One region of the Azospirillum thiophilum genome, then DNA from elsewhere that is predicted to be linked to it. Evidence: riboswitches for the same ligand, from Rfam matches in the RefSeq annotation. Region 1 holds a riboswitch; each other region holds the start of a gene.
The links. A riboswitch is a leader RNA that binds a small molecule or an ion and turns the genes downstream of it on or off. The one in region 1 is predicted to bind thiamine pyrophosphate.
Positions count from the first base shown of each region.

Region 2: linked by a shared signal. The riboswitch ahead of AL072_RS12140 (ABC transporter ATP-binding protein) and the one ahead of thiC (phosphomethylpyrimidine synthase ThiC) in region 1 are both predicted to bind thiamine pyrophosphate.
Region 3: linked by a shared signal. The riboswitch ahead of AL072_RS22130 (ABC transporter substrate-binding protein) and the one ahead of thiC (phosphomethylpyrimidine synthase ThiC) in region 1 are both predicted to bind thiamine pyrophosphate.

Region 1 is NZ_CP012401.1:375,219-380,998, reverse strand. Features, by position in the region: gene AL072_RS01760 (cation:proton antiporter domain-containing protein) at 1-522, shown strand, start outside; gene argB (acetylglutamate kinase) at 598-1,497, shown strand; gene AL072_RS01750 (hypothetical protein) at 1,558-1,854, shown strand; gene AL072_RS01745 (magnesium transporter CorA family protein) at 1,917-2,900, shown strand; TPP riboswitch at 2,980-3,116, shown strand; gene thiC (phosphomethylpyrimidine synthase ThiC) at 3,232-4,974, shown strand; gene greB (transcription elongation factor GreB) at 5,207-5,758, opposite strand.
Region 2 is NZ_CP012401.1:2,631,503-2,637,282, forward strand. Features, by position in the region: gene AL072_RS12120 (hypothetical protein) at 1-304, shown strand, start outside; gene AL072_RS12125 (hypothetical protein) at 401-955, opposite strand; gene AL072_RS12130 (hypothetical protein) at 952-1,545, opposite strand; gene AL072_RS12135 (acetoin utilization protein AcuC) at 1,725-2,912, opposite strand; TPP riboswitch at 2,992-3,098, shown strand; gene AL072_RS12140 (ABC transporter ATP-binding protein) at 3,155-3,886, shown strand; gene AL072_RS12145 (ABC transporter permease) at 3,883-4,650, shown strand; gene AL072_RS12150 (ABC transporter substrate-binding protein) at 4,679-5,620, shown strand; gene AL072_RS12155 (universal stress protein) at 5,762-5,780, shown strand, end outside.
Region 3 is NZ_CP012403.1:666,977-672,756, forward strand. Features, by position in the region: gene AL072_RS22105 (CoA transferase) at 1-200, shown strand, start outside; gene AL072_RS22110 (ABC transporter permease) at 219-1,205, opposite strand; gene AL072_RS22115 (ABC transporter permease) at 1,209-2,378, opposite strand; gene AL072_RS22120 ((2Fe-2S) ferredoxin domain-containing protein) at 2,563-2,895, shown strand; gene AL072_RS22125 (DMT family transporter) at 3,027-3,941, shown strand; TPP riboswitch at 3,975-4,088, shown strand; gene AL072_RS22130 (ABC transporter substrate-binding protein) at 4,146-5,297, shown strand; gene AL072_RS22135 (branched-chain amino acid ABC transporter permease) at 5,301-5,780, shown strand, end outside.

The DNA of each region.
Region 1 (5,780 bases):
GCGGCGCTGCTGGCGTCCGCCGCGGTGACGGAAGTGATCGGGCTGCATTACATCCTGGGCGCCTTCGTCGCCGGCACCGCGATGCCGCGCCGCTTCGCCGCGGCGATCCTGGATCGGCTGGAGCATTTCTCCACCCTGATCCTGTTGCCCTTCTTCTTCACCCTGACCGGGCTGAAGGTGACGCTGACGCTGGACGACCCGGCGCAATGGACGGTGTTCGGGCTGGCCAGCCTGGTCACGCTGGTCGGCAAGATGGTAGGAACCGCGTTGCCCGCCCGGCTGACCGGGGAGTGCTGGCCGGACGCGCTCCGGCTCGGCACGCTGATGCCCTGCAAGGGACTGATGGAGGTCATCGTGTTGACCGTCCTGCTGGAGGCGGGGGTGCTGTCCGGTTCCTGTTTCTCGGCGATGGTGCTGATGGCGGTGACGGTGACCGCCCTGACGCAGCCGATGACCCGGCTGGCCGGACGGTGGCGGCCGGCGGAGATGGAAGGGGCGGCGCTGGGCGGGTCCGGCCGTTAAATTGCCCCCTAGGCAACCGGCCGGCCTTTCCGTTAAAGAAGCCCAACCGTCCACCCCGACAAAGGGCATCCTCCCGTGCAGACTCCCACCCGTGACGAGTGGCTCGCCAAGGCCCGTACCCTGTCCGAAGCGCTGCCCTACATGCGCCGCTATGCCGGGAGCACCTTCGTCATCAAGTACGGCGGCCATGCCATGGGCGACGCCGGGCTGGCGGAGCTGTTCGCGCGCGACATCGTGCTGCTGAAGCAGGTCGGCATCAACCCGGTGGTCGTCCATGGCGGCGGCCCGCAGATCGGCCAGATGCTGGAGCGGCTGAAGATCAAGTCGAGCTTCATCGACGGTCTGCGCGTCACCGACAAGGAGACGGTCGAGGTGGTCGAGATGGTGCTGGCCGGCTCGATCAACAAGCAGATCGTCGCCGCCATCAACAGCGCCGGCGGCCGCGCCGTTGGCCTGTCGGGCAAGGACAGCAACCTGATCATCGCCCGCCGGCTGGAGCGCGTGCAGCGCGACCCCGACAGCAACATCGAGAGGGTGCTGGACCTCGGCTTCGTCGGCGAGCCCTACAAGGTGAACCCGCAGATCCTGCACGCTCTCGCGCAGTCGGACATCATCCCGGTGATCGCGCCGGTCGGTTTCGACGTGAACGGCGACACCTACAACATCAATGCCGATACGGCGGCCGGCGCCGTCGCGGCGGCAGTGAAGGCGGCGCGCTTCTTCCTGCTGACCGACGTCGCCGGCGTGCTGGACAAGAACAAGACCCTGATCGAGAAGATGTCGCTGGAGGATGCCCACAAGGCCATCGCCGACGGCACCGCGTCCGGCGGCATGATCCCGAAGATCGAGACCTGCATCGGCGCGGTCGAACAGGGCGTCGACGCCGCGGTCATCCTGGACGGCCGCGTTCCGCATGCGCTGCTGCTGGAAATCTTCACCGAGGGCGGCGCCGGCACCCTGATCGGCAAGGCCTGACGGCCCATATAGGGGGGAAGCCGGCCGACCGCAGGAGGCCGGCCGTAGGGGAGGAAGCCGATGAGCGACCTGCGCAAGGAACTGCTCCGCCAGATGAAGGCCATCCGCGACCGGATGGACCCCAAGCTGGTGGAACGTGCCAAGCTGGCGGTGTTCGGCAAGGTTCCCTACGACAGCGACGCGGCCAAGGAAGCGGTCGGCCACTTCCTCGATGCCCGGGATGACGGCGGTGCCTTCCGCCGCAAGCTGGAACAGGCGCTGAAGGAGGAAGGCGCGGCGCTGGATCTGGACGGCGAGCAGGCGCCGGAGCCCGCGCCGGCCCCGTCCAAGCCGCGGCGGGGCGGCAGGGTGACCTGACCGAAAAGGGCCAAGAGCCGCCCGGAGCCCATTCTCCAGCCAATTTCGCAAGGAGCGCACCCTTGCTGCATGTCTTCGTCAATGACGGCGGTCTGCTGCGCTGGGCGCGGGAGGCCACCGACGAGGCGGCGCCGCTGCCCGAGGCTGCGGTCTGGCTCGACCTGATCAACCCGACGGCCGACGAACTGGCGCAGGCGGAGGCACTGATCGGCGCCAGCCTGCCGACCCGCGAGCAGATGGCGGAGATCGAGGAGTCGAGCCGCCTGCGCGTCACCGGCGGAACGCTGACCATGACCGTCACCGCGCTGGTCTGGGCCGATACCGACGAGCCGCGCATCGCGACCGTCAGCTTCGTGCTGGCCGGGCGGCGGCTGGTCACCATCCATGACATCGACCCGCAAGCCCTGCTGGCCTTCCGCCGCCGCGCCACCCATGGGCAGGTCGCCGCGTCGCGCGGGGAGCTGGTGCTGGCGGCGCTGGTCGACGGCATGGTCGACCGCACCTCCGCCGTGCTGCGGCGGACGGGGGTGGAGCTGGACGTGCTGAACCGCCGCTTCTTCCGTGGCCGCAAGCTGCGCTCGCGCGGCGAGACGCTGGACGATTCGCAGACGCTGAAGCGCATCGGCCATGCCGGGCATCTGATCGGCAAGGCGCGGGTCAGCCTGGCAAGCCTCACCCGCATGACCGATTTCCTGGCGCGCGGCGACGGCTGGAACTCCGGCAAGGCGACGCGGCGCTGGGCCAAGACCACGTTGCAGGATCTGCGCGGGCTCGACCAATATGCCCGTTTCCTGGCTGGCAAGGTGGCTCTGGCGCTGGACACCGCGCTGGGCCAGATCAACGTCGAGCAGAACGAGATCGTCAAGATCGTGTCGGTCTTGACCGTGCTGCTGTTCCCGCCGACCCTGGTCGCCAGCATCGGCGGCATGAATTTCAGCGACATGCCGGGGTCCGACTCGCCGTTCGGCTATCCCTCCACCCTGCTGCTCATGGTTCTGTCGGCACTGCTGCCAATGATCTATGTGCGGCTGAAGCGCTGGATGTAGCCGGCATTTTCCACAATATGGCAGGCGGATCGTCTGCGGCTCTTTCCTTTTGACAGGCGGCGCCCGCCCCGGCAGGATGGGCTCATTCCAGGGGGGTCCCGACAGGGGACTGAGATACCAACGGCCGGACGGCGCGACAGGCGCCCCGCGGCAGCGTGGTGACCCTTTGAACCTGATCCGGGTCATACCGGCGAAGGGAGGGACCTCGTGACGGGCCGCATCCGGCCCAGGCCGTCCGTTTTTACCCGCCATGGGTAACGGTCCGCACGAAGACACCGCACCTCCGTCCGCAGTCCCGGGTTTGTCCGCCCACCTCCGACGGAGAAACCCAATGCCCAAGGACTTCAACGAATCCGCTGTCCGCATCTCGACCGGCCCGCTGCCGTCGTCGCGGAAAATCCATGTGCCCGGCACCCGCTTTCCCGAACTGCGCGTCGCCCTGCGCGAGATCGCGCTGTCCGGCGGCGAGCCGCCGCTGGCCGTCTATGACCCCTCGGGCCCCTACACCGACGATCAGGTCGCCATCGACGTGCGGGCCGGGCTGGCCAAGCACCGCCGCGACTGGATCCTGGCGCGCGGCGATGTCGAGGCGACCGCGGGCAAGATGGCGGCCGGCGACGTGTTGCGTGCCCGGGGCGGCGTCGCGGTCACCCAGATGGCCTACGCCCGCGCCGGCATCGTCACCGCCGAGATGGAATACATCGCCATCCGCGAGAATCTCGGCCGTGCCGCAGCGCTTGAGGCGGCGAGGGACGGCGAGGATTTCGGTGCCGACATTCCCGATTTCATCACGCCGGAGTTCGTGCGCGACGAGGTGGCGCGCGGGCGGGCGATCATCCCGTCCAACGTCAACCACCCCGAATCGGAGCCGATGATCATCGGCCGCAACTTCCTGACCAAGATCAACGCCAACATCGGCAACTCCGCCGTGACCTCCTCGATCGAGGAGGAGGTGGAGAAGATGGTGTGGGCGATCCGCTGGGGCGCCGACACGGTGATGGACCTGTCGACCGGCGCCGACATCCACCAGACCCGCGAATGGATCCTGCGCAATTCGCCGGTTCCCATCGGCACGGTGCCGATCTACCAGGCGCTGGAGAAGGTCAAGGGCAAGGCCGAGGATCTGACCTGGGAGCTGTTCCGCGACACGCTGATCGAGCAGGCGGAGCAGGGCGTCGACTATTTCACCATCCATGCCGGGCTGCGGCTGGCCCACATTCCGCTGACGGCCAAGCGGGTGACCGGCATCGTCTCGCGCGGCGGCTCGATCATCGCCAAATGGTGCCTGGCGCATCACCGCGAGAATTTCCTCTACGATCATTTCGCCGATATCGTCGAGATCTGCCGCACCTATGACGTGGCGCTGTCGATGGGCGACGGGCTGCGGCCGGGCAGCCAGGCCGACGCCAACGACGCCGCCCAGTTCGCCGAGCTGGAAACGCTGGGCAAGCTGACCAAGCTGGCCTGGGCCCGTGACGTCCAGGTGATGATCGAGGGGCCGGGCCATGTGCCCATGCACAAGATCAAGCACAATGTCGAAAAGCAGCTGGCGCTGTGCGGCGAGGCGCCCTTCTACACGCTGGGGCCGTTGGTGACCGACATCGCACCCGGCTACGACCACATCACCAGCGCCATCGGCGCGGCGATGATCGGCTGGTTCGGCACGGCGATGCTCTGCTACGTCACGCCGAAGGAGCATCTGGGATTGCCCGACCGCGACGACGTGAAGGCCGGCGTCATCGCCTACAAGATCGCCGCCCACGCCGCCGATCTCGCCAAGGGCCACCCGGCGGCCCGACTGCGTGATGACGCCATGTCGCGGGCCCGCTTCTCGTTCCGCTGGCGCGACCAGTTCGCCCTGTCGCTCGACCCCGACACGGCGATGGCCTACCACGACGAGACGCTGCCGGCGGAAGGTGCCAAGACCGCACATTTCTGTTCGATGTGCGGGCCGAAATTCTGCTCGATGAAGATCACGCAGGAAATCCGCGAGGCCGCCGAGTCGGGCATGGCGGAGATGTCGTCGAAGTTCCGCGAATCCGGCGGGGAGATCTACCAGCCGGCCGCGGAGTGAGGTGTGGGGGAGGGGGCGCGCTGTGCCCCCTCCCTAACCCTCCCCCGCTCTCGGCGGACCTGCGGTCCGCCTGCCGCGTCAGCACAAAGCAGAGCTTTGTGCGAGAGCTTCGCGGGAGAGGGAACTCCGCAGCAATTCCGCAAAAATCCTACCCCCCTCTCCCGCCCTCGGCGGACCGAAGGTCCGTCCGATAGGGGGAGGGATGGGGAGGGGGCGACCGGACAACCACCCGTCACTCCGCGTAGCCGATCTCCAGCACCTCGATCTGCTCCATCCCGGCCGGCGTGCGCACATCGACCACATCGCCCACGCGGGCCTTCAGCAAGGCGCGGGCGATGGGGGAAATCCAGCTGATATGGCCGCGGTCGGGGTCGACCTCATCGGCGCCGACGATGGTGACGGTGTTCTCGGTGCTATCGTCGCGGGCATAGGTGACGGTGGCGCCGAAGAAGACCTGCTCGCGGTTCTTCTGGTCCTGCGGATTGACCACTACCGCCGATTCCAGCCGCTTGTTCAGGAAGCGGATGCGGCGGTCGATCTCGCGCAGCCGCTTCTTGCCGTACAGGTAATCGCCGTTCTCCGAGCGGTCGCCGTTGCCGGCGGCCCAGGACACCACCTCGACCACCTTCGGCCGCTCCACCCGCAGCAGGTGGCGCAGCTCCCCCTGCAGGCGCTGGAAGCCGGGCGGGGTCATGTAGTTCTTGAACCCCTGGGGAAGCGGTGCCGGATCGTCTAGCTCGTCGTCGTCGGGCGTGTCGTTCTCGCGGGTGAAGGCCTTGCTCATGGTCCGACCTGTCCAAGTGGCA
Region 2 (5,780 bases), 780 kb from region 1:
CTTCTCGCAGCTGGAGGACAGCCAGTATGCCCGCCGCAAGGCCGAGATGGTGGAACGCGAGGGGCTGCATGTCATCTCGATGCCGCCCTGCACCGCCCCGGCCTGGGCGCGCCTGACCGGCCACCGGCTGGATCAGGTTGCGACGATGACGCGTGAGGATCTGGTGAAGCTGGGCATGACCCCGCCGGTCGCCTCTCGTTCGCTGATCATCATCCACGAATGGCTGCGCAACATGCGCCAGGCGCTGTCACCCTATCTGCACGACGCCTTCCGCCAGACCGCGACCGCGACCAAGGGCCGCTGACGGTTCCAGGCGCCAGCGTTCAGGCGTTACGAAACGAACAGGGGCGTCCTGCGGGGCGCCCCTGCCCTTTTCCGTTTCCGTTTGCGTTTCTGGACCTCAAGCGGCGCTGCGGGCCGGGCTGGCGCTGTACAGGTTTTCCTTGACCGGTGTCACCGAGCGCACATGATAGCCCGGCCGGGCGCTGAAGCGTCGGTTGGCGCGCTCTGCGGCCTCGCGGTCCGACTCCGCCCACACCAGATAGGTGCGACCGCGCGCCCATTCGGTGGCCAGCGGATGGACGGCATCGATCTCGCCGATCTGCTGGTTCACCACGGTGACCAGCCATTCCTTGTCGCCCGGATTGCGGCGGTCGGTCAGGATCAGGATCTGCGGGCGGCGCTTGGACTGCGCCTCCGTCAGGCGCTGTTGCACTTCGGCCTGCTTGCCGCGCAATTCCACCATGCCACGCACCAACTCGCCGATCTCGGCATGGAGCGCCTCTTCCTCGCGGTGCAGGCGGTGGATGGTGGCATCCAGCTTGTCCAGGTTGGACCGCACGCCACGGACGCGCTGGCGGGACTGCGATACCCGCTGCTCCACCGCCAGCAGCACGTTGCCGAGCCACGCCCCGATGGCGACGATCGCCAGGACGATGATGAAGTTGATCATCATGTGTGGGCACCGGCCTTCGTCCGCACGGTCGCCGGGGCGGATGGCACCCCACCCTTGCGCGCGTCGCCGCGCATGAAGCTCTTCTGGAACCCCATCTTGAAGGGAAAGGCGACCTCGACCATCTGCCGGGCCTCGTCGAAGCTGGAGGCCCAGACCTCCGCCACATTGGCGCAGCGCCAGATCGGGTTGAGCGCCGCCCGTTCCCCGCCCGCTCCCGCCGCGGAGGAAGCCTTCTCCTGGGTGACCGTTGCGGCGAACTTCATCAGTCCGGCCTGCGGGTCGCCGACCTCGTGCACGAACAGCGGCGGCTGTTCGGCCAGATCCTTGATCAGCTTCTCGGCCTTGCGGATGTCGGTTTCCAGCCGGTGGCGGTCCGACGACTGGCTGTTGCGGCGCTGGACCAGCTGGTTGACGCGGTTCTGCAACTCGTGCGCCTCGGCATGCAGCACATAGATGCGGTTCTCGATCTGCTCCAGGCCGCTGCTCTTTTCCAGGATGTTCGGCAGGAAATCCTTCAGCATCATGGCGACCGGGACGGCGGCCAGCATGATGACGACGATGGCGATCAGGAACAGCGTCGTGTTCGACATCCGCCCGCCCGTTCTCCTCCCTGAAACCGGTGCCGTTCCGTCCGCCGGACGCGGTGGAACAGGCATCGCCACAGGTGAACGAGAATCAACGAACAATCCGCGTTCGTCAACGAATCGTCACGGTTCGGTCCGGATTTCGTCCCACAAGACCCGGACGCGGCGCGGGCGTCCGCACAGGCTCAGGACAGCGCCATCTCCGCCACTCGCTTCACCGCGTCGCGCACCGGCCCCGGCCGCGGAACGTCGGCGATGGTGGTGAACCAATGGCCGGGCGGATTGCGGCCGGCGGCGCGGCTCCAGGTCAATGACCGCAGCACCGCCTCCGCCTCCGGCGTGGGCGGCTGCGCCGGGTCGATGCCGTTCATCACCGCCCAGATCCCGGCCCAGCAGCGCCCGACCGACCAGGGATTGTAGCCGCCGCCGCCGACCACCAGCACCCGCGGCGCCAGCGGCAGCAGCGCCGCCACCGCCTCCCACAGCGCGCGGTTGGACAGCTCCAGCCGGCTCAGCGGATCCTCGGCCAGAGCATCGGCCCCGGTCTGGATCACCATCGCCTGCGGGCGGAAGGCACGGGCCAGCGGCAGGACCGCCGCCTCCATCACATGCACCATCTCGCTGTCGTTGAAGCCGGGCGGCACCGGCAGGTTGCGGGCCAAGCCGCCGGCCCGGTCCTCCGCCTTGCCGGTGTAGGGCCAGCGCCCATCCTCGTGGACCGAGACGGTCAACACCCGGTCGTCGTCGGCGAACGCCTCCTCCACCCCGTCGCCGTGATGGGCGTCGAGATCGACATACAACACCCGCTCCAGCCCATGGTCGAGCAGTTCCAGGATTCCGAGAACCGGCGCGTTGAAGTAGCAGAAGCCGCTGGCCCGGTCGCGGCGCGCATGATGGGTGCCGGCGGCCGGGGCATAGACCAGACCGGCCGGCCGGTCCCCCAGCAGCCGCGCCGCCTGGAGCGCCGAGCCGCTGCTGTGGGCCGGCCGCCGGTACATCTCGGCGAAGACCGGGTTTTCCAGCTTGCCGAGATTGTGGCGGGCCGCCGTCGCCTCGTCCACCCGCTGCTCGGCCTCGGCCCGCTTCAGCGCCGCGATGTAGTCGAGGGTATGGAAGCGCGCCAGTTCGCGTTCGCTGGCGACATGGGTTTCGAGATAGACCTGATCCGGCAGCCATCCCATGGCGCGGCTGAGGTCGATGGCGGTCGAGACGCGCGGGATCGCCAGCGGGTGCTTCGGCCCATAGGTCGAGCCGCGATAGATCTCGCCGCCGATGAACAGCGGGGTGCGGAACGGCGTGGTCAGGGGAGGGACTCCGTCATGTCCGCCACAAACTAGGCGGCGCCGCGGCCCGGTCAAGCGCTGATGGCTCAAGCGCTGAAGGCGCTTCCGCAGGACGGGAGCCGGTGCCGGCGATGCTTGCGGTCACGGATCGTCCGCGCCTATAGTCGCCGCCTTCACTGGGGGGAGCCGATGGGCGGCTGAGAGGTTCCGTTGCGGAACGACCCCTGGAACCTGATCCGGTTCATGCCGGCGTAGGGATCAGTGATGCCAGACAAGACGCATCCCCGGACCTGCCCCACCTCCCCGCGCCCGTGTCCGCGCCCGTGTCCGCGATGACCCCGCTGTCGGTCACCATCGCCGGGGCACGGCTGACCTATGGCGGCACGCTGCTGTTCTCCGACCTGACGCTGGAGTTGCCGGCGGGGAAGACCACCTGCCTGCTGGGGCCGAGCGGCGTCGGCAAGACCACGCTGCTGCGCATCCTCGCCGGGCTGGCCGAGCCGGAGCCGCCCACCGCCGTCGTCACCGGCGACCGCCGGCCGCTGGCCGGCCGCATCGCCTACATGGCGCAGCAGGATCTGCTGCTGCCCTGGCTGACGGTCCTGGACAATGTGCTGCTGGGCGACCGGCTGCGCCACCGCCGACCCGATGCCGCGCGGGTGGAGCGCGCCCGCGCCCTGCTGGAGCGCGTCGGGCTGGCGGGCCGCGAGCGCGACCGGCCCGCCGCCCTGTCCGGTGGCCAGCGGCAGCGCGTGGCGCTCGCCCGCACGCTGATGGAGGACAAGCCGCTGGTCCTGATGGACGAGCCCTTCTCGGCGCTCGACGCCATCACCCGCCTGCGCCTCCAGGAGACGGCGGCGGAGACGCTGGCCGGCCGCACCGTGCTGATGGTCACCCACGACCCGCTGGAGGCGCTGCGGCTCGGCGACCGCCTGCATGTGATGACCGGCCGCCCCGCCACCATGGGGCCGGCGCTGGAGCCTGCCGGCGCGGTCCCGCGCCGCGTCGACGATCCCGCCCTGCTGGCGCTCCAGGCCGAGCTGTTGCGGAGGCTGGCCGAATGAAGGCGCTGCTGCGCGCCGCGGTCACCCTCGCCGTGCTGGCCGCCGGCTGGCAGGCGCTGGTCTGGGCCACCGGCCTGCCGCGCTACCTGCTGCCCGGGCCGCTGGCGGTGGCCGACGCCATGCGACGGCAGGCGCCGCTGCTGCTGAACCACGGGCTGACCACGCTGGCCGAGATCCTGATCGGGCTGGTCGCCGGCGTGGCGTTGGGCACGGTCAGCGCGCTGTTGCTGGCGCGCTTCCGCACCGCCCGGCGCTGGCTGATGCCGCTGCTGCTGGTCAGCCAGGCGATCCCGGTCTTCGCGCTGGCGCCGCTGCTGGTGCTGTGGCTGGGCTACGGCATGGCGTCCAAAATCGCCATGGCGGTGCTGGTCATCTATTTCCCGGTGACGACGGCGCTGTTCGACGGGCTGCGCCGCACCGATCCGGGCTGGCTCGACCTTGCCCGCACCATGGGCGCCTCGCCCGCCGCCATCCTGTGGACCATCCGCCTGCCGGCCGCCCTGCCCGCCTTCTGGTCCGGCGTGCGGGTGGCCGCCGCCGTCGCCCCCATCGGGGCGGTGATCGGCGAATGGGTCGGCTCCTCCTCCGGCCTCGGTTACCTGATGCTGCATGCCAACGCCCGCATGCAGATCGACCTTCTGTTCGCCGCCGTGCTGGTGCTGGGGCTGTTCGCGGTGACGCTCTATGCCGCGGTCGACGCCCTCGCCCGGCGCGCGCTGCCCTGGCAATCCGACACCCAGCCGGCCGATGACGCCGAATCATGATTCAACCCCCGAAGGGAAGAGACGCCCGATGAAGCACCTGTTCGCCGCCGGCCTGATGGCCGCCAGCCTGATGACGTCGCTGCCGGCGCTGGCTCAGGACAAGCTGTCCGTGATGCTGGACTGGTTCGTCAACCCGGACCATGCGCCGCTGGTCGTCGCCCAGGAAAAGGGCTTCTTCAAGGATGCCGGGCTCGACGTGACGCTGACCGCGCCGGCCGATCCCAACGACCCGCCCAAGCTGGTCGCCGCCGGCAAGACCGACCTCGCCGTGTCCTACCAGCCGCAGCTGATCCTGCATGTGGCAGAGGGGCTGCCGCTGGTCCGCGTCGGCACGCTGGTCTCCACGCCGCTGAACTCGGTCGTCGTGCTGCGCGACGGGCCGGTGAAGACGCTGAAGGACCTGAAGGGCCGCAAGATCGGCTTCTCCATCGCCGGATTCGAGGACGCGCTGCTCGGCGCCATGCTGGAGAAGCACGGGCTGAGCCTGAAGGACGTCGAGCTGGTGAACGTCAACTTCTCGCTGTCGCCATCGCTGCTGTCGGGGCAGGTCGACGCGGTGGTCGGCGCCTTCCGGAACTTCGAGCTGAACCAGATGGAGATCGAGAAGCATCCCGGCCGCGCCTTCTATCCCGAGGAGGAGGGCGTCCCGCCCTATGACGAGCTGATCCTGGTCGCGCAGAAGGGCAAGACCGACGATCCGCGCTTCAAGCGCTTCCTGTCGGCGGTGGAGCGGGCGACGCTCTACATCCTCAACCATCCGGAGGAGGCGCAGGCCGCCTTCGTCAAGGACCGGCCGGAGCTGAACGACGAGCTGAACCGCCGCGCCTGGGCCGACACGCTGCCGCGCTTTGCCCATAGCCCGGCCGCCCTGGATGCCGAGCGCTATACCCGCTTCGCCGAGTTCCTCAAGGCACGCGGCCTGATCAAGACGGTGGCCCCGGTCGACCAATATGCGGTCGTGGTGAAGTAAGCCGCACCCTGCGGCGTTGCCAACCGGCCCGGCGGAGCGTTACCTAGAAGGCAACCGCTCCGCTGCCGCATGGCAGCCATGGGGCAAAGGACGGCAGGCGGTCGGAAAAGACGGCCGGAAAAAGACGGGAGACGCCGGGAAATGCAGATCAAGACCATCC
Region 3 (5,780 bases), on a different replicon from region 1:
TGTTCCGCGAGATCGACCAGCCCGGGGTCGGGCCGCTGCTGGTTCCCGGATCGCCGCTCGGTTTTCCCGGGCTGGGCGAGCGCGCCGACCATCGGCCGGCGCCCCGGCTGGGACAGGACACCGACGCGGTGCTGGCCGGCCTGCTCGGCCTGCCGTCGGCCGAGATCGGCCGCCTGCACGATGCCGGGATCGTCGCCTAGCGACGGTGCGCGGGACCGTCAGCGCTCCTTGACGTAGGGGATGCCGCTGGCCCTGGGGGCGACGGCCTTGCCGACGAAACCGGCCAGCAGCAGGACGGTCAGCACATAGGGCAGCATCTGGATGAACTGCACCGGGATGACTCCGATCACCGGCAGCGCCACGCCCTGGAGGCGGACCTGCACCGCGTCGGTGAAGGCGAACAGCAGGCAGGCGAACAGGGTGGGGCCGGGCCGCCATTTGCCGAAGATCAGCGCCGCGAGCGCCAGGTATCCCTTGCCGGCGGTCATGTCGCGGACGAAGCCGGCGCCGTGTCCGGTGGACAGATAGGCGCCGGCCATGCCGGTCAGCGCGCCGGTCACCAGCAGCGCCTGATAGCGCAGCTTTGCCACCGACAGGCCGGCGGTGTCGACCGCCGCCGGATTCTCGCCGACCGCCCGCAGCCGCAGCCCGAAGCGGGAGCGGTAGAGCACCCATTGCGTCGTCACGACCAGCGCCAGCGTCACCCAGATCAGGATGTTATTGCCGTCGATCAGCTCCCGCCAGACCATTTGCAGGGCGGGCCCCAGCACCGGCACGCCGGCCAGCGCGTCCATTCCCGGCAAATCCACTGCCGGGAGGCGGGCGGCGGACGGCAGGAGCGGGGTCTGTCCGCCCTGCTGGAACCAGGCATAGGCCAGCGTCGGAGCCAGCCCGGCGACCAGGATGTTGATCGCCATGCCCGACACCACCTGATTGCCGTTGTGGGTGACGCAGGCGAAGCCGTGGACCAGTGCCAGCGCCACCCCGGCGGCGATGCCGGCCAGCAGCCCGAGCCACGGGTTGACGGTGGCCGAGGCGACGGCGGCGGCGAAGAAGGCGCCGGCCAGCATCTTGCCCTCCAGCCCGATGTCGACCACGCCGGCCCGCTCGCAATACAGGCCGGCGAAGGCCGCCAGGACCAGCGGCGTCGCCACGCGGATCGTGGCGCCGAGCAGCTGCAACGCCAGTAGAAGCGCGTCCTCCATCGCTCAGCTCCTCCCCGTTCCGCCGGGGCCGGCTTCGGTCGGGCCGGCTGGGATCGTTGGCGCCCCGCGGCGGCGGAACAGCGCCTCGATCTGCGGCTTGAACAGGTTTTCCATGGCTCCGGCGAACAGGATGACCAGACCCTGGATGACCATCACCAGTTCGCGGTTGATCGTCGGATAGTCGAAGGACAGCTGGCCGCCGCCCTGCGCCAGGATGCCGAACAGCAGGGCCGCCAGGATGATCCCGACAGGATGGTTGCGCCCCATCAGCGCCACCGCGATGCCGACGAAGCCGACCCCGCCGGTGAAGTTCAGGATGACGCGATGCTGCACCCCCAGGATCTCGTTGACGCCGACGAAGCCGGCCAGGGCACCGGAGATCAGCATGGCGATTATGATGTTCCGGGCGGGCGAGATGCCGGCATAGACCGCCGCCCGTTCGTTCCTCCCCACGGTCCGCAGCTCGTAGCCCCAGCGGGTCCGGCGCAGGAAGAGATGGAACAGGGCGCAGCAGGCCAGCGCCCACAGGAATGACAGGTTCAGGGGCGAGGCCGGGATGGCGATGCCGAACCAGCCGAGCGCCCGGTCCATCGACGGCAGCCAGACGCCGAGATCGAACTCGCGGGTTTCCGGCGACTGGCTGCCGGGGCGGATCAGCACGTCCACCAGCAGCCAGGTCATCAGCGAGGCGGCGATGAAATTGAACATGATCGTCGTGATGACGATGTGGCTGCCGCGCTTGGCCTGCAGCCAGGCCGGAATGAAGGCCCAGGCGGCTCCGAACAGTGCCGAGGCCAGCACCGCCAGCAAGGCCACCACCGGCCAGGGCCAGCCGGTCAGCGCCAGCGCCACCAGCCCGGCGCCGAGCCCGCCCAGATAGGCCTGTCCCTCGCCGCCGATGTTGAAGAGTCCGCAATGGAAGGCGATGGCGACCGCCAATCCGGTGAAGATGTAGTCGGTGGCGTAGTAGAGGGTGTAGCCAATGGCCTCCGGGTAGCCCACCGCCTCCGTCAGCATCAGCGACAGCACGTCGACCGGATTCTCGCCGATGACCAGGATCACCAGCCCCGACAGCACGAAGGCCGCGACGAGGTTGAGGACCGGCAGCAGCGCATACCCGACCCAGCCCGGCACGGCGCCCGGCTGTCCCCTGACCGACCCGCTCAGAACCACCGGCGTCTCCTGTTCAACCCATGCCTGGAGTCTTAACCGGCAACCCCTGCGCTGACCAAGCATTTCGTCCGCAGGCGGATCGAGGCTGATCCCCAACTTAGAAGCATTACAAAAATCTTGCCGCGGCGCAGCAATCTGGCATGATCATTACCCATACAAACTGTATGGCCATGGAGCACGCCCGATGCCGCTCGACGTTCCGCAGACCTTCCGCCACCACGTCTTCTGCTGCGCCCAGCAGCGCCCGCCCGGCCATCCCCGCGGTAGCTGCGCCGCCAATGGCGCCCATCCGCTGTGGCAGCGGCTTGACCAGAAAATCCAGGGCAAGGGGCTGGCCGATATCGGCATGGCGATGACGGGATGCCTCGGCTTCTGTTCCGCCGGTCCGCTGATGGTGGTCTATCCGGAAGGCATCTGGTATCGGCCCGAAACGCCGGAGGACATCGACGAGATCGTCGACTCGCATCTGGTCAACGACGCGCCGGTGGAACGGCTGGTGATGGTGCTGACCCGGTGAGGTGTCGGCTGACGATGCCCCCACCCCGCCGAAATTCCACGCCGGTCTGACCTGCGGTTGTGGCATTGGGACGCGATGGGGATTGCCCATAATGTGGGCATCTTCCGCCATTGCCGTCCCGATTCCCTGCCATGACCGACGCCGAGACCGCCGATCTGCTGCCCGCCGAGGCCGATTCGGTTCCCTATGCCGTCGGCTGCTTCCTGATCGCCATCCTGCTGTTCGCGGCGATGGATACGCTGATCAAGGTCCTGACGGCCGATTACCCGGTGCCGCAGCTGATGTTCGTGCGCTCGCTGGTCGCCTTCCTGCTGGTGGGCGGCTATACGCTGGTGCGCGGCGGCGGGATTGCCGCGATGCGGACACGGCGGCCCTGGGGCCATGTCTGGCGCGCCTTCGCCGGCCTGATCTCGATGGGCTGCTTCTTCTATGCCTTCAGGGAACTGCCGCTCGCCGACGTCTATGTGCTGAGCTTCGCCGGTCCGCTGTTCATCACTGCGCTGTCGGCCCCGCTGCTGGGCGAGCCGGTGGGCTGGCGCCGCTGGGCCGCCGTTGTCGTGGGATTCGGCGGTGTGGTGGTGATGGCGCAGCCATCGGCCGGGGCGCCGCTGGTGCCGGTGCTGGTCGGGCTGGTCGCCGCGCTGTTCTATGCCCTGGCGGCGCTGGCGGTGCGTGGCCTGTCGCGGACCGAGACCAGCGCATCGATCGTGCTTTATCTCCTGTTGACGACGACGGTGGTCAGCGGCGCGCTCGCGGTCCCGGTCTGGACGGCGCCGACCGCCTTCGGATTGGGGCTGATGTCGCTGGTGGGGGTGCTGGGCGCCGGGGCCCAGGTTCTGCTGACCCAGGCCTTCCGCCGGGCACCGCCGGCGGTGGTGGCGCCGTTCGAATATACCGGCATGGTGTGGGCCAGCCTGTTCGGCTGGCTGGTGTTCGGCGACCTGCCGACGGTGCCGGTGCTGGTCGGTGCCATGGTCATCATCGGCAGCGGCCTCTATATCCTGCATCGTGAAACGATGATGGCACGCCGCCGGCTGGGTTCTTGACAACAGGCGCTTGGCGGCGACACTCTCGCCGCTCGTTCACGGCTGGGGTGCCTGTGCCGACGCATGCTGTGCGGACGCATGGGCTGAGACACACCCATCGAACCTGATCCGGGTCATGCCGGCGAAGGGAGCCGACCGGATCCGCAAGGCGGCTCCGTTCCTCCGCGTCGCCACGCTGCCGGCGCGCGTAGGGAGTTACAGGTCATGCGGCGCACGCTTTCCCTTCTGATCGGCCTGCTGGCGGCCACGTCGGCGCTGGCATCCTTCGGTGCATTCCCCGGCGCCCGGGCCGACGACGCCCTGTCCTTTCCGGTGCTGGTGCCGCTGACCGGCTTCCTGTCGCTGGAGGGCACCAGCCAGCGCAACGGCGCGGTGCTGGCGCTGAAGCAGACCCCGGCCGGCATCGCCATCGCATCCGAGGTGGTCGACACCGGCACCTCGCCGGAAGCGGCGGTGACGGCGCTGGAGCGTGCGGCCGGCAGCGGCAGGGTGGGCGCGGTCGCTGCCAGCATGCTCGGCACCCAGATGCTGGCGATGCTGCCGCTGGCGCAGGAGCTGAAGCTTCCGCTGGTCACCGTCTCCGGCACCGCATCGATCACCGAGCAGGGCAACCCCTGGGTCTTCCGATTCTTCCCCGGCGACGCGGTGACCAAATCCGCCCATGCCCGCTATGTGGTGGAGGAGTTGGGCAAGCGGCAGCCCGCCGTCATCTACCAGACCACCGCCTATGGCCAGAGCGGCAAGGCGCATCTCGACGCCGCCTTCAAGGCGCTGGGCGTCACCCCGGTGTTCGAGGAGGGGGTGGACCCAGCCGCCAAGGATCTGCTGCCGGTGCTGACCAAGGCGCTGGCCGCCAAGCCCGACGTGCTGGTGCTGCACCTGCATTCCGGCCCGACCGCGCTGCTGCTGAAGCAGGCGGCGTCCAGCGGTGTGACGGTGCCGATCGTCGCCGGCTCCGCCATGCACCAGCCGAGCACCGCGGCCCTGCTGGAGCCGGCGGAGCTGAAGGGCGTCTGCGCCGAGACGGCGGCTTCGCCGGTTTCCGGCGGCACACCGGAGGTCGAGGCCTTCACCGACGCCTACCGCGCCGCCTTCGGCAAGGAGCCGGACGCCTTCGCGCTCGGCCAGTATGACGGCATGACCATGGTGCTGGAGGCGGTGAAGGCCGGCGCCCGCAGCCCCGACGCCATCCGCAAGGCGCTGGCGGCCGGGACCTTCCAGGGCCTCGCCATGACCTACCGGTCGGACGGCAAGGGCAACATGGCCCATTCCGCCGTCATCGTCTGCTATGACGGGACCAGCCGCGTGCCGGCGCTGGTGAAGCGCTACGACGACCCGACGCTTGCGGCGAAGTGACGGATGGCGGCGCTTCAACTGCTGGTCAACGGCTTGGCGCTGGGGGCGGCCTACGCCCTGGTGGCGCTCGGATTCGTTCTGGTGCTGAACGCCACCTCGGCGGTGAATTTCGCCCAGGGCGACCTCGTGATGGCCGGCGGCCTGCTGGCGGTGGCGCTCGCGCCGCTCATTCCTCTTCCGGGCATCGTGCTGTTGCCGGCGGTGCTGGTCCTGATGGCAGGGCTCGGGCTGCTGCTGGCGCTGGCGGCCTATCTGCCGCTGCGGCGCCGGCCGCCGGTGTCGGTCTTCATCAGCACCATCGCCGTCGGCATCATCCTGCAGAACGGCGCCGCCATCCTGTTCGGGCCGGAGCCGCGCGCCGCCCCGCCGCTGATCGTCGACGACACTCTCCATGTCGGCGGGCTGGCGCTGCCGGTGCAATCGCTCGCCATCATCGCGGTGGCGGCGCTGCTGATCGGTGCGCAGCAATGGGTGTTCGCCCGC